DNA from 3 places in the Streptomyces sp. NPDC057271 genome. Region 1 is predicted to be linked to each of the others. Evidence: riboswitches for the same ligand, from Rfam matches in the RefSeq annotation. Region 1 holds a riboswitch; each other region holds the start of a gene.

Region 1 (3,269 bases):
GAGAGCGGTGGTGAGCGGGACCGAGGCGACCAGCCCGATCGATCCCACCAGCGTGCGGACGATCTCCTGCGCGACCAGTTCGCTGTTGGCCACCGTCCCCACGCTGCTCTGAGCGATGGAGAAGAGCAGCAGCAGGGGCAGGGCCGCACCGGCGTACGCCAGTACCAGCGTGTTCACCACGGACGCGATGTGGTCGCGGCCGATCCGGATCCCGGCCCGGTACAGCGCGCGCCGCCCCATGCGGGGATCGGCCTGGTGCAGCTCCCACACCGACGAGGTCTGCGTCACCGTCACATCGTCGAGGACACCGAGCGAACCGATGATGATGCCGGCCAGCAGCAGACCCGACATGTCGATTTCCGGGTAGAGACCGTGGATCAGGCCGGTGTAGTCGTCGGTGTTCCCGGTCAGTGACGCCCAGCTGACGAAGTACGAGCCGAGGAGACCGATCAGCAGCAGCGAGATCAGTGTCCCGAGGACCGCGACCGACGTACGGGCCGACAGGCCGTGGCACATGTAGAGAGCGATCAGCATGATCGCGCTCGACCCGACCACCGCGACCACCAGCGGATTCGAGCCCTCGAGAATCGCCGGCAGGATGAAGAAGGTCAGGATCAGGAAGCTCACCGCGAGCGAGATCAGCGCCATCACTCCGCGCATCCGGCCGACGAGCACGACCACGAGCGCGAAGATCAGGGCGAGGACCGTCAGCGGAACCTTCCGGTTCACATCCGTCACCGAGTACTGCAGATCGCGGGGGGCGTCCGGCGCGTACGCCACCACCACGCCCTGTCCCTCGTCCAGTTGGCGCGGCGCGTCGGGCTGCACGATCTCGGTGAAGGTACGGCCCTGGTCCGGACCGCTCGTGACCTCGATCGTCGCCTTCTCGCACTGCCCCTGCTGCGCGTTGACCGCCTCGCGCCCCTGGGGCGTCGAGACGTCCCCGGTCGGCGGTACCTGACCGGCGTTCACGTCCTGGCAGTCGACCTGCTCGACCGAGGTGACCTTGCCCTGGTAGGTCTGCCGGTCGAAGCCGACGCCGGTGCGTTCGTGCTCCGGGGCGCCGCCGGGCCATAGGACGACGAGCCCGACCACGACGGCCGTGGCGAACGGGATCAGGACGGCCGCGATGACTCTGCGTAGATGCCGGGAGACGGGCGCGGCGGGTCCATGGCTGTGGGTGTGGCCGTGCCCGTGACCGACGTCGCCAGGTCCGTGACCGACGTCGCCGTGTCCGTCGTGGCCGTCGGGTTCCGGGTTCTGCTGCGAGGAAGTCACCGACCGATCATCGCAAGAACGATGGGGGCCCACTGTTCAGCACGGCCGGGTTGACGCTAGCGTGGTGCCACCTTTGCACACGCGGGAGCTCGGAGCACCGGGCTGAGAGGGCGCTGATCACCGTACGCGCGTACCGATGTACGTACGGGAGGAGGCTGCGCCGACCGCCGAACCTGTTACCGGGTAATGCCGGCGTAGGGAGATCGGTCTCATGACCATTCAGGATGCACGCACGCCTGCCACCAGCGAGAACGCCGGCCTGGACGAGCGCAAGCCGGGCTGGCACAAGGGGTACGTCGAGGGCTCGCGCCCCGACCTCCGGGTGCCCGTCCGCCAGGTGCACCTCACCAACGGCAAGGACGTGACGCTGTACGACACGTCCGGTCCGTACACCGACCCCACCATCGACACCGACGTACGCCGCGGCCTTCCGCCGCTGCGCGAGAACTGGATCATCGCGCGGGGTGACACGGAGGAGTATGCCGGTCGCCCGGTCCGCCCCGAGGACGACGGCATCAAGCACACCTCGCCGCGCGGAGGCCTGAAGAACCTCGACGCGGTCTTCCCCGGCCGTCCCCGCCAGCCCCGCCGGGGCCGTGACGGCCAGGCCGTGACCCAGCTCGCGTACGCCCGCCGGGGCGAGATCACCCCGGAGATGGAGTACGTCGCGATCCGCGAGAACGTCTCCCCCGAGGTCGTACGGGAGGAGATCGCGGCAGGTCGGGCTGTCCTTCCGGTCAACGTCAACCACCCGGAGATCGAGCCGATGATCATCGGCAAGCGGTTCCTGGTGAAGGTCAACGCCAACATCGGCAACTCCGCCGTCACCTCCTCCATCGAGGAGGAGGTGGAGAAGATGACCTGGGCGACCAAGTGGGGCGCCGACACGGTCATGGACCTCTCCACCGGCCGCAACATCCACACCACGCGCGAGTGGGTGCTGCGCAACTCCCCCGTGCCGATCGGCACCGTGCCGCTCTACCAGGCGCTGGAGAAGGTCGACGGCAAGGCCGAGGAGCTGACCTGGGAGATCTACAAGGACACCGTCATCGAGCAGGCCGAGCAGGGCGTCGACTACATGACGGTCCACGCCGGCGTGCTGCTGCCGTACGTGCCGCTGACGGCCCGTCGCAAGACAGGCATCGTCTCGCGCGGCGGCTCGATCATGGCCGCCTGGTGCCTGGCGCACCACAAGGAGAACTTCCTCTACACGAACTTCGAGGAGCTCTGCGAGATCCTGGCGACGTACGACGTCACGTACTCGCTGGGCGACGGGCTGCGGCCCGGCTCCATCGCCGACGCCAACGACGAGGCGCAGTTCGCTGAACTGCGCACGCTCGGCGAGCTGAACACGATCGCCAAGCGCCACAACGTGCAGACGATGATCGAGGGCCCGGGCCACGTCCCGATGCACAAGATCAAGGAGAACATCGACCTCCAGCAGGAGATCTGCGAGGAGGCGCCGTTCTACACGCTCGGCCCGCTCACCACGGACGTCGCCCCGGCGTACGACCACATCACCTCGGGCATCGGCGCCGCGATGATCGCCTGGTGGGGTACGGCGATGCTCTGCTACGTCACGCCCAAGGAGCACCTGGGCCTGCCCAACCGCGATGACGTGAAGACCGGTGTCATCACGTACAAGATCGCGGCGCACGCGGCCGACCTGGCCAAGGGGCACCCGGGGGCGCAGGAGTGGGACGACGCGCTGTCGGACGCGCGGTTCGAGTTCCGCTGGGAGGACCAGTTCAACCTGGCGCTCGACCCGGACACCGCCCGCGAGTTCCACGACGAGACGCTGCCGGCGGAGCCCGCGAAGACCGCGCACTTCTGTTCGATGTGCGGTCCGAAGTTCTGCTCGATGAAGATCAGCAGAAGCATCACAGAGCAGTTCGGTGGAGAAGCGGACGCCAGCCCCGAGGAGATCGAGGCCGGGATGTTGGAGAAGTCCAAGGAGTTCGCGGCCGCTGGCAACCGGGTCTACCTGCCGC
Region 2 (3,269 bases), on a different contig from region 1:
CCGTCGTCAGGTCGAAGCGGTCGACCGTCTGCCGGTAGATCTCGGTCTCCAGGGTGGAGTACGCCGGTCCGCCGAGGATCTGGACGATGGCGAACGATCCCGCGGTGAACAGGAACACCATCAGCGCGGCCGCGGCGACGGCGGGGGCGAGCGCCGGCAGGGTCACGGTCCGCCAGGCGGTGAACCGGGAGGCGCCGAGGACGCGGGCGGCCTCCTCCTGACGCGGGTCGAGCTGCGCCCACAGGCCGCCGACGGTCCTGACGACCACGGCGTAGTTGAAGAAGACGTGCGCGAGGAGGATCGCCCAGACGGTGGTGTCCAGGCGCACCCCCCACAGCTCGTCGAGGAGCCCGCCGCGGCCGACGAGCGCCAGGAAGGCCGTACCGACCATGACGGTCGGCATCACGAAGGGCACGGTGACGACCGCGCGCAGCAGACCCTTGCCGGGGAAGTCGAAGCGCGCGAAGACGTACGCGCCGGGCAGCGCGATCAGCAGGGTCAGCGCGGTGGAGGCGAGCGCCTGCCAGAGCGTGAACCAGAGGACGTCGAGGATCTCCGGCCGGCTGAGCGTCTCGCCGAACCGGTCGAACCGCCAGGCGCCGTCGGACCGCAGCCCCCGCTCGACGATGGAGACGACGGGCCAGGCGAAGAAGAGGGTGAAGAAGGCGACGGGCACGACCATCAGGCCGAGCCGCGCCGCGCTTCCCCGGCGGTCGGACCGCTTACGGACTACTTCAGGACGAGCGAGGACCACGACTGGATCCACTGGTCACGCTTCTCGGCGATCTTCTCGGGCGCCATGGTCTGCGGCTTGTCGATGACCACGCCGTGCTTGGTGAAGAGCTCGGGCAGCCGGGCGCCCTCGGTCACCGGGTTGACGAACATCTGCAGCGGCATGTCCTCCTGGAACTTCTTCGAGATCAGGAAGTCGATGAGCGCCTTGCCGCCCTCGGGGTTCTTCGCGCCGTTCAGCAGTCCGGCGAACTCGATCTGCCGGAAGCAGGTGCCGGTGGAGACGCCGGTCGGCGCGTCCTTCGGCTGCGGCTCGGAGTAGAGGACCTCGACCGGCGGGCTGGAGGCGTAGGAGACGACCAGCGGCCGGTCTCCCTTGGCCTGCCGGCCGCCGGCCGAGCCGGAGAACTCCTGGTTGTAGGCGAGCTCCCAGCTGTCGACGGTCTTCACGCCGTTGGCCTTGAGCTTCTTCCAGTAGTCCTGCCAGCCCCCGTCGCCGTACCGGGCGGCCGTGCCGAGGAGGAAGCCGAGGCCGGGAGAGGACCTCTCCGGGTTCTCGACCACGAGCAGGTCCTTGTACTCCGGCTTGGCCAGGTCGTCGAAGGTCTGCGGGGGCGCGAGCTTCTTGTCGGCGAAGTACTTCTTGTCGTAGTTGACGCAGATGTCACCGGTGTCGATCGGGGTGACCCGGTGCTCCTTGTCGATCTTCGCCTCGGCGGCGACGGCGTCCAGGCCCTTGGCCTCGTACGGCACGAAGATGCCGTTGTCGAGCGCGCGGGAGAGCAGGGTGTTGTCGACGCCGAAGAAGACGTCGCCCTGCGGGGAGCCCTTGGTCAGGATCTCCTTGTTGACGGCCACGCCGGCGTCGCCGCTCTTGAGGACCTTGACCGTGAAGCCGGTCTGCTCGGTGAACTCCGCCAGGACCTCCTTGGAGGCGCTGAAGGAGTCGTGGCTCACGAGGGTCACGGTCTTCGGCGCGGGCTCACCGCTCTTGCCCGCGGCGCCTCCGCCGTCCTCGGTGCCGCACGCGGCGAGCGCGGTGACGCCCAGCGCGGCGGCCACGCCGGTGGCGACCATCTTCTTGGTGTTCACGGAAAAGTCCTCCTGGGTGTGACCAGGAAGAGACGCGGCCCTGCCCACCCGAAGGTGGGCAGGGCGCAACAGCTCGAGTTGCGACCGAACTTCCTACCCAGAATGACCTGGGCAAGGTTCAGAGGGTCTGCGGTCCGGTGACCGCACTCTCAGCGCTGTGGCGCTCCCCTGTCGGAATATGGAGATGTGTTCGAGCACAGACTACAAGGTCAGCGCTCCGACGCCGCGAGCTGTCCACAGGCACCGTCGATCTCCTGGCCGCGGGTGTCACGGACGGTGACGGGGACACCATGGGCGGCGATGGCCTCGACGAAGGCCTTCTCGTCCTCGGGCCGGGACGCGGTCCACTTCGACCCGGGCGTCGGGTTCAGCGGGATCAGGTTCACATGGACCCTCTTGCCCTTGAGCAGCCGCCCGAGGAGGTCGCCCCGCCATGCCTGGTCGTTGATGTCACGGATCAGGGCGTACTCGATGGAGATCCGGCGACCGGACTTCTCGGCGTACTCCCAGGCGGCGTCGAGGACCTCGCGGACCTTCCAGCGTGTGTTGACGGGCACGAGGGTGTCGCGCAGCTCGTCGTCGGGCGCGTGGAGCGAGACGGCGAGCCGGCACTTGAAGCCCTCGTCGGCGAAGCGCAGCATGGCGGGCACGAGGCCGACGGTGGAGACGGTGATGCCGCGCTGCGAGAGACCGAGCCCGTCCGGCTCGGGGTCGGTGAGGCGGCGGACCGCGCCGACGACCCGCTTGTAGTTGGCGAGCGGCTCGCCCATGCCCATGAAGACGATGTTGCTGAGCCGCGCCGGTCCCCCGGGCACCTCGCCGTCGCGCAGGGCGCGCATCCCGTCGACGATCTGATGCACGATCTCGGCGGTCGACAGGTTCCGGTCGAGCCCGGCCTGGCCGGTGGCGCAGAACGGGCAGTTCATCCCGCAGCCGGCCTGTGAGGAGATGCACATGGTGACCCGGTCGGGGTAGCGCATGAGCACGGACTCGACGAGCGTGCCGTCGTGCAGCTTCCACAGGGTCTTACGGGTGGTGTCGTCGTCGCACGAGATGTGCCGGACCACGGACATCAGGTCGGGCAGCAGCTCCCCCTGCAGCTTCTCGCGGGAGGAGGCGGGAATGTCGGTCCACTCGGCGGGATCGTGGGCGTACCGCGCGAAGTAGTGAGTGGACAGCTGCTTGGCGCGGAACGGCTTCTCGCCGATCGCGGCGACGGCCTCCTTGCGCTCGGCGGGCGTGAGGTCGGCAAGGTGCCGCGGCGGCTTCTTGGCTCCGCGGGGGGCGACGAAAGTGAGTTCTCCGGGCTTGGGCATGGTGGTACCAGTGTCGCAGACGCGCGAGCGTGACCTGGGGCCGCGGCGCTCGGGCCGGCAGGACCGCGCCGGAGGCGGCGCGGGGGCCGGCTCCTGAGGTCGGAGCGTGTCAGGAGTGGTCGCGCTTGA
Region 3 (3,269 bases), on a different contig from region 1:
ACCGGGTCGTCGTTGGTGTACGGCAGGACCGTGAAGCCGTCGTCCACCAGCGTCTCCGCCGCCTCCAGCGTCTCGACGGGGTCCGGCAGCAGGGTCCGCTCGTCGGCGATGACCTCCAGCTTGATCCAGTCGGTCCCGAGCGCCTCCCGGGCCAGACGGGCGGTGAGGACCGCCTCGCCCGCCGTGAAGCAGCCCGCGGTGTTCGGCAGGACACGGATCGAGAGCCGGTTCAGGACGGAGAGGACCGAGCCCTGGACGGTCGGGTCCAGACGGCGCATGGCGACCGTCGTCAGCTCCGTGCCGCTGACGGCCAGCGAGCGTTCGAGCACGTCCAGGCTGGGCGCCCCGCCGGTGCCCATGATCAGCCGTGAGGTGAGCTCCGTGCCGGCGAGGAGGAAGGTGTCGTCGGACATCGCGCTCAGCCTCCCTGTACGGCGGTGAGGATCTCGACCCGGTCGCCCTCGCCGAGGACGGTCGCGGACCACTGGCTGCGCGGCACGACCGTCTCGTTGACGGCCGCGGCCACACCCGACGGCGCGGCCGTCAGCGTCGCCACCAGGGTGTCGAGGGTCGTGGGCGCGGCGAGGACACGTGCCTCGCCGTTGACGGAGACGCTGGCCGAGGTGTTCGTCGACGTGTCGGTCGAGCTGTTCGTCGAGACGTTCATACGGGCTGCTCCTGACGTACGGGGGAGAAGCGGCGGGGAGTGAAGGGGCGGGCCTCGTCCGGAAGCACGCCCGTGGTGAGCAGCTCGGCCATGACGTCGCCGGTGACCGGCGTGAGCAGGACCCCGTTGCGGTAGTGCCCGGTGGCCAGCTGGAGGCCGGGCAGCGCGGTCGGGCCGAGCAGAGGCGCGTTGTCGGGGGAGGCGGGCCGCAGACCCGCCAGTGTCTCGGTGAGCGGCAGCTCGGTGAGGCCGGGTACGAGTTCGTGGGCGTCCCGGAGCAGCTCGTAGACCCCGCCCGCCGTCACGGTGGTGTCCCAGCCCAGCTCCTCGCTGGTGGCGCCGACCACCAGCTCCCCGTTCTCGCGGGGCACCAGGTAGACGTGGCTGCCGCGGACGACGGCGCGGACGGTCCGGGACAGGAACGGGGCGAGGGCACGCGGCACGGTGAGGCGCAGCACCTGGCCCTTGACGGGACGTACCGGCGGCAGGACGTCCCGCGGTACGCCCGCGAGCCGGCCGCTCAGGCTGCCCGCGGCCAGCACCACCTGGTCGGCCTCCAGGGGGGAGCCGTCCGCGAGCACCACGCCCGTGGCCCGGTCCCGTACCACCGTCAGCCGCTCGGCGAGATCCCGGTGGAAGACCACCCCGGCCCGCTCGCAGGCGGTGACCAGCGCGGCGGCGAGTCGGCGTGGGTCGACCTGGTGGTCGCCGTCGACCCTGAGCCCGCCGCGCACCCCCGGCGCCAGCATCGGCTCCAGGCGCCGGCAGTCGCGCCCGCTGAGCCACACCGACTCCAGGCCGCAACGGATCTGCAGGGCGTGCAGTTCGCGCAGATGCGCCCGGTCGTCGGCGTCGAGCGCGACGGCGAGCGTCCCGGATGCGCGGTAGCCGACGTCGTGCCCCGTGGCGTCCCGGAGTTCGGCGACGAACTCCGGATAGCGGCGCGCGGAGGCGAGGTTGAGGGCGAGCAGGGTCTCCTCGCCGTAGTGGAGTTCGGTGACGGCGGCCAGCATCCCGGCCGCCACCCGGGCGGCCCCGCCGCCCGGCCCGGGGTCCACGACCGTGGTGCTCAGCCCGCGCTGCGCGGCCCGCCAGGCCGTGACCAGGCCGATGATTCCGCCCCCGACGACGAGAACGTCAGGGGTACTGCGTGTACGCGACATGGGCGTCCAGCCCCTCCCTTCGCCGGCATGACCCGGATCAGGTTCGTACGGTCGGAGGCCGGCCAGCCTCCCTCTCAGCCCGGTGCGTCCGGGCTCCCGCGAGTGCTCTACGTTGACGGTCAGCGTAACCCCCGCCCCCGACGCCCAGTAAGGGAGCCTCCGTGCCCCTCCCTCCCGTCTCCCACCACCACCCTCGACCGACGGGCTCCGCCCCGGGCTCTCGATCCCTCGACGGACTCGTCCTCGTTCCCGTCGCCGACCAGGCCCCCGGTCAGGTCGGGACGCGTACCCGGTTCGTGTACCACGAGGAGGACGGCCGGATCTGGGCCGAGTACGCGGGTGGGGACGTGGTCCGCGGGAATCTCGTCGGCACGCGCGCGGGGGACCGGCTCGACTTCCGCTATGTGCAGTTGAAGCAGGACGGATCGACCTCTTCCGGGCATTGCGTCTCCACCGTCGTGGAGCTGCCCGACGGCCGCGTTCGGCTGGAGGAGAGCTGGGCATGGGAGTCCCAGGAGGGCTCCGGCACCAGTGTCGTGGAGCAGCAGTCTTCCTGACAGTCTGTCAGATACGTAAGGTGATCGGGTGAGCGAGCAGAAGCAGGCACAGCAGCGGGTCGTCGTCGTGGGCGCCGGGATGGCGGGGGTGCAGACCGCCGTCGCCCTGCGCGAGCAGGGCTTCACCGGTGCGGTCACCCTCATCGGGGCCGAGCCCCACCAGCCTTACGACCGCCCGCCCCTCTCCAAGGCGGTCCTCCTCGGCAAGGCCGAGGACTCGGCCTTCGACGTCGACTTCGAGGCGCTCTCCATCGACCTGCGTCTCGGCCTCGACGTGACCGGGCTGCGCGCCGACGCCCACGAGGTCGACACGGAGGCCGGGCCCGTCCCGTACGACGTGCTGGTCGTCGCCACCGGCGCCGAGCCCGTCACCCTGCCCGGCACCGAGGGTGTGCCCGGGGTCCATCTGCTCCGCACCCTCGACGACGCCGCCCGCCTCAAGCCCGTCCTGGAGCGGCGGCACGACATCGTGGTGGTGGGCGCCGGCTGGATCGGCGCCGAGTTCGCCACCGCCGCGCGCGAGGCGGGCTGCGCGGTCACCGTCGTCGAGGCCGCCGACCGCCCGCTCGCCGGCGCGCTGCCCGTCGAGGTCTCCGCCCCGATGACCCGCTGGTACGAGGAGAGCGGCGCCGAACTCCTGACCCACGCGCGCGTGGACCGGATCGAACCCGGCACGGTCCACCTGGCCGACGGCCGGCGGCTGCCCGCCGACGCGGTCGTCGTCGGCATCGGCGCCCGGCCCGCCACCCGCTGGCTCGCCGGCTCCGGCATCGCCCTCGACGCCGACGGCTCCGTCACCGCCGACGACCGGCTGCGCACCTCGCTGCCCGACGTGTACGCCGTCGGCGACTGCGCCTCGTTCCCCTCCGCCCGCTACGGCAC

Evidence for each region. Region 1 has a riboswitch for thiamine pyrophosphate ahead of thiC (phosphomethylpyrimidine synthase ThiC). Riboswitches for the same ligand answer to the same signal wherever they lie in the genome.
Region 2: linked by a shared signal. The riboswitch ahead of ACFUJR_RS03330 (thiamine ABC transporter substrate binding subunit) and the one ahead of thiC (phosphomethylpyrimidine synthase ThiC) in region 1 are both predicted to bind thiamine pyrophosphate.
Region 3: linked by a shared signal. The riboswitch ahead of thiO (glycine oxidase ThiO) and the one ahead of thiC (phosphomethylpyrimidine synthase ThiC) in region 1 are both predicted to bind thiamine pyrophosphate.

Annotation. Positions count from the first base shown of each region.
Region 1 is NZ_JBHUYJ010000024.1:73,880-77,148, reverse strand. Features, by position in the region: gene ACFUJR_RS14440 (YibE/F family protein) at 1-1,278, opposite strand, end outside; TPP riboswitch at 1,350-1,496, shown strand; gene thiC (phosphomethylpyrimidine synthase ThiC) at 1,490-3,269, shown strand, end outside.
Region 2 is NZ_JBHUYJ010000004.1:128,348-131,616, reverse strand. Features, by position in the region: gene ACFUJR_RS03335 (ABC transporter permease) at 1-682, opposite strand, end outside; gene ACFUJR_RS03330 (thiamine ABC transporter substrate binding subunit) at 730-1,809, opposite strand; TPP riboswitch at 1,897-2,004, opposite strand; gene rlmN (23S rRNA (adenine(2503)-C(2))-methyltransferase RlmN) at 2,034-3,140, opposite strand; gene ACFUJR_RS03320 (CsbD family protein) at 3,250-3,269, opposite strand, start outside.
Region 3 is NZ_JBHUYJ010000060.1:19,928-23,196, reverse strand. Features, by position in the region: gene ACFUJR_RS24890 (thiazole synthase) at 1-413, opposite strand, end outside; gene thiS (sulfur carrier protein ThiS) at 419-667, opposite strand; gene thiO (glycine oxidase ThiO) at 664-1,830, opposite strand; TPP riboswitch at 1,828-1,940, opposite strand; gene ACFUJR_RS24875 (hypothetical protein) at 1,992-2,387, shown strand; gene ACFUJR_RS24870 (NAD(P)/FAD-dependent oxidoreductase) at 2,467-3,269, shown strand, end outside.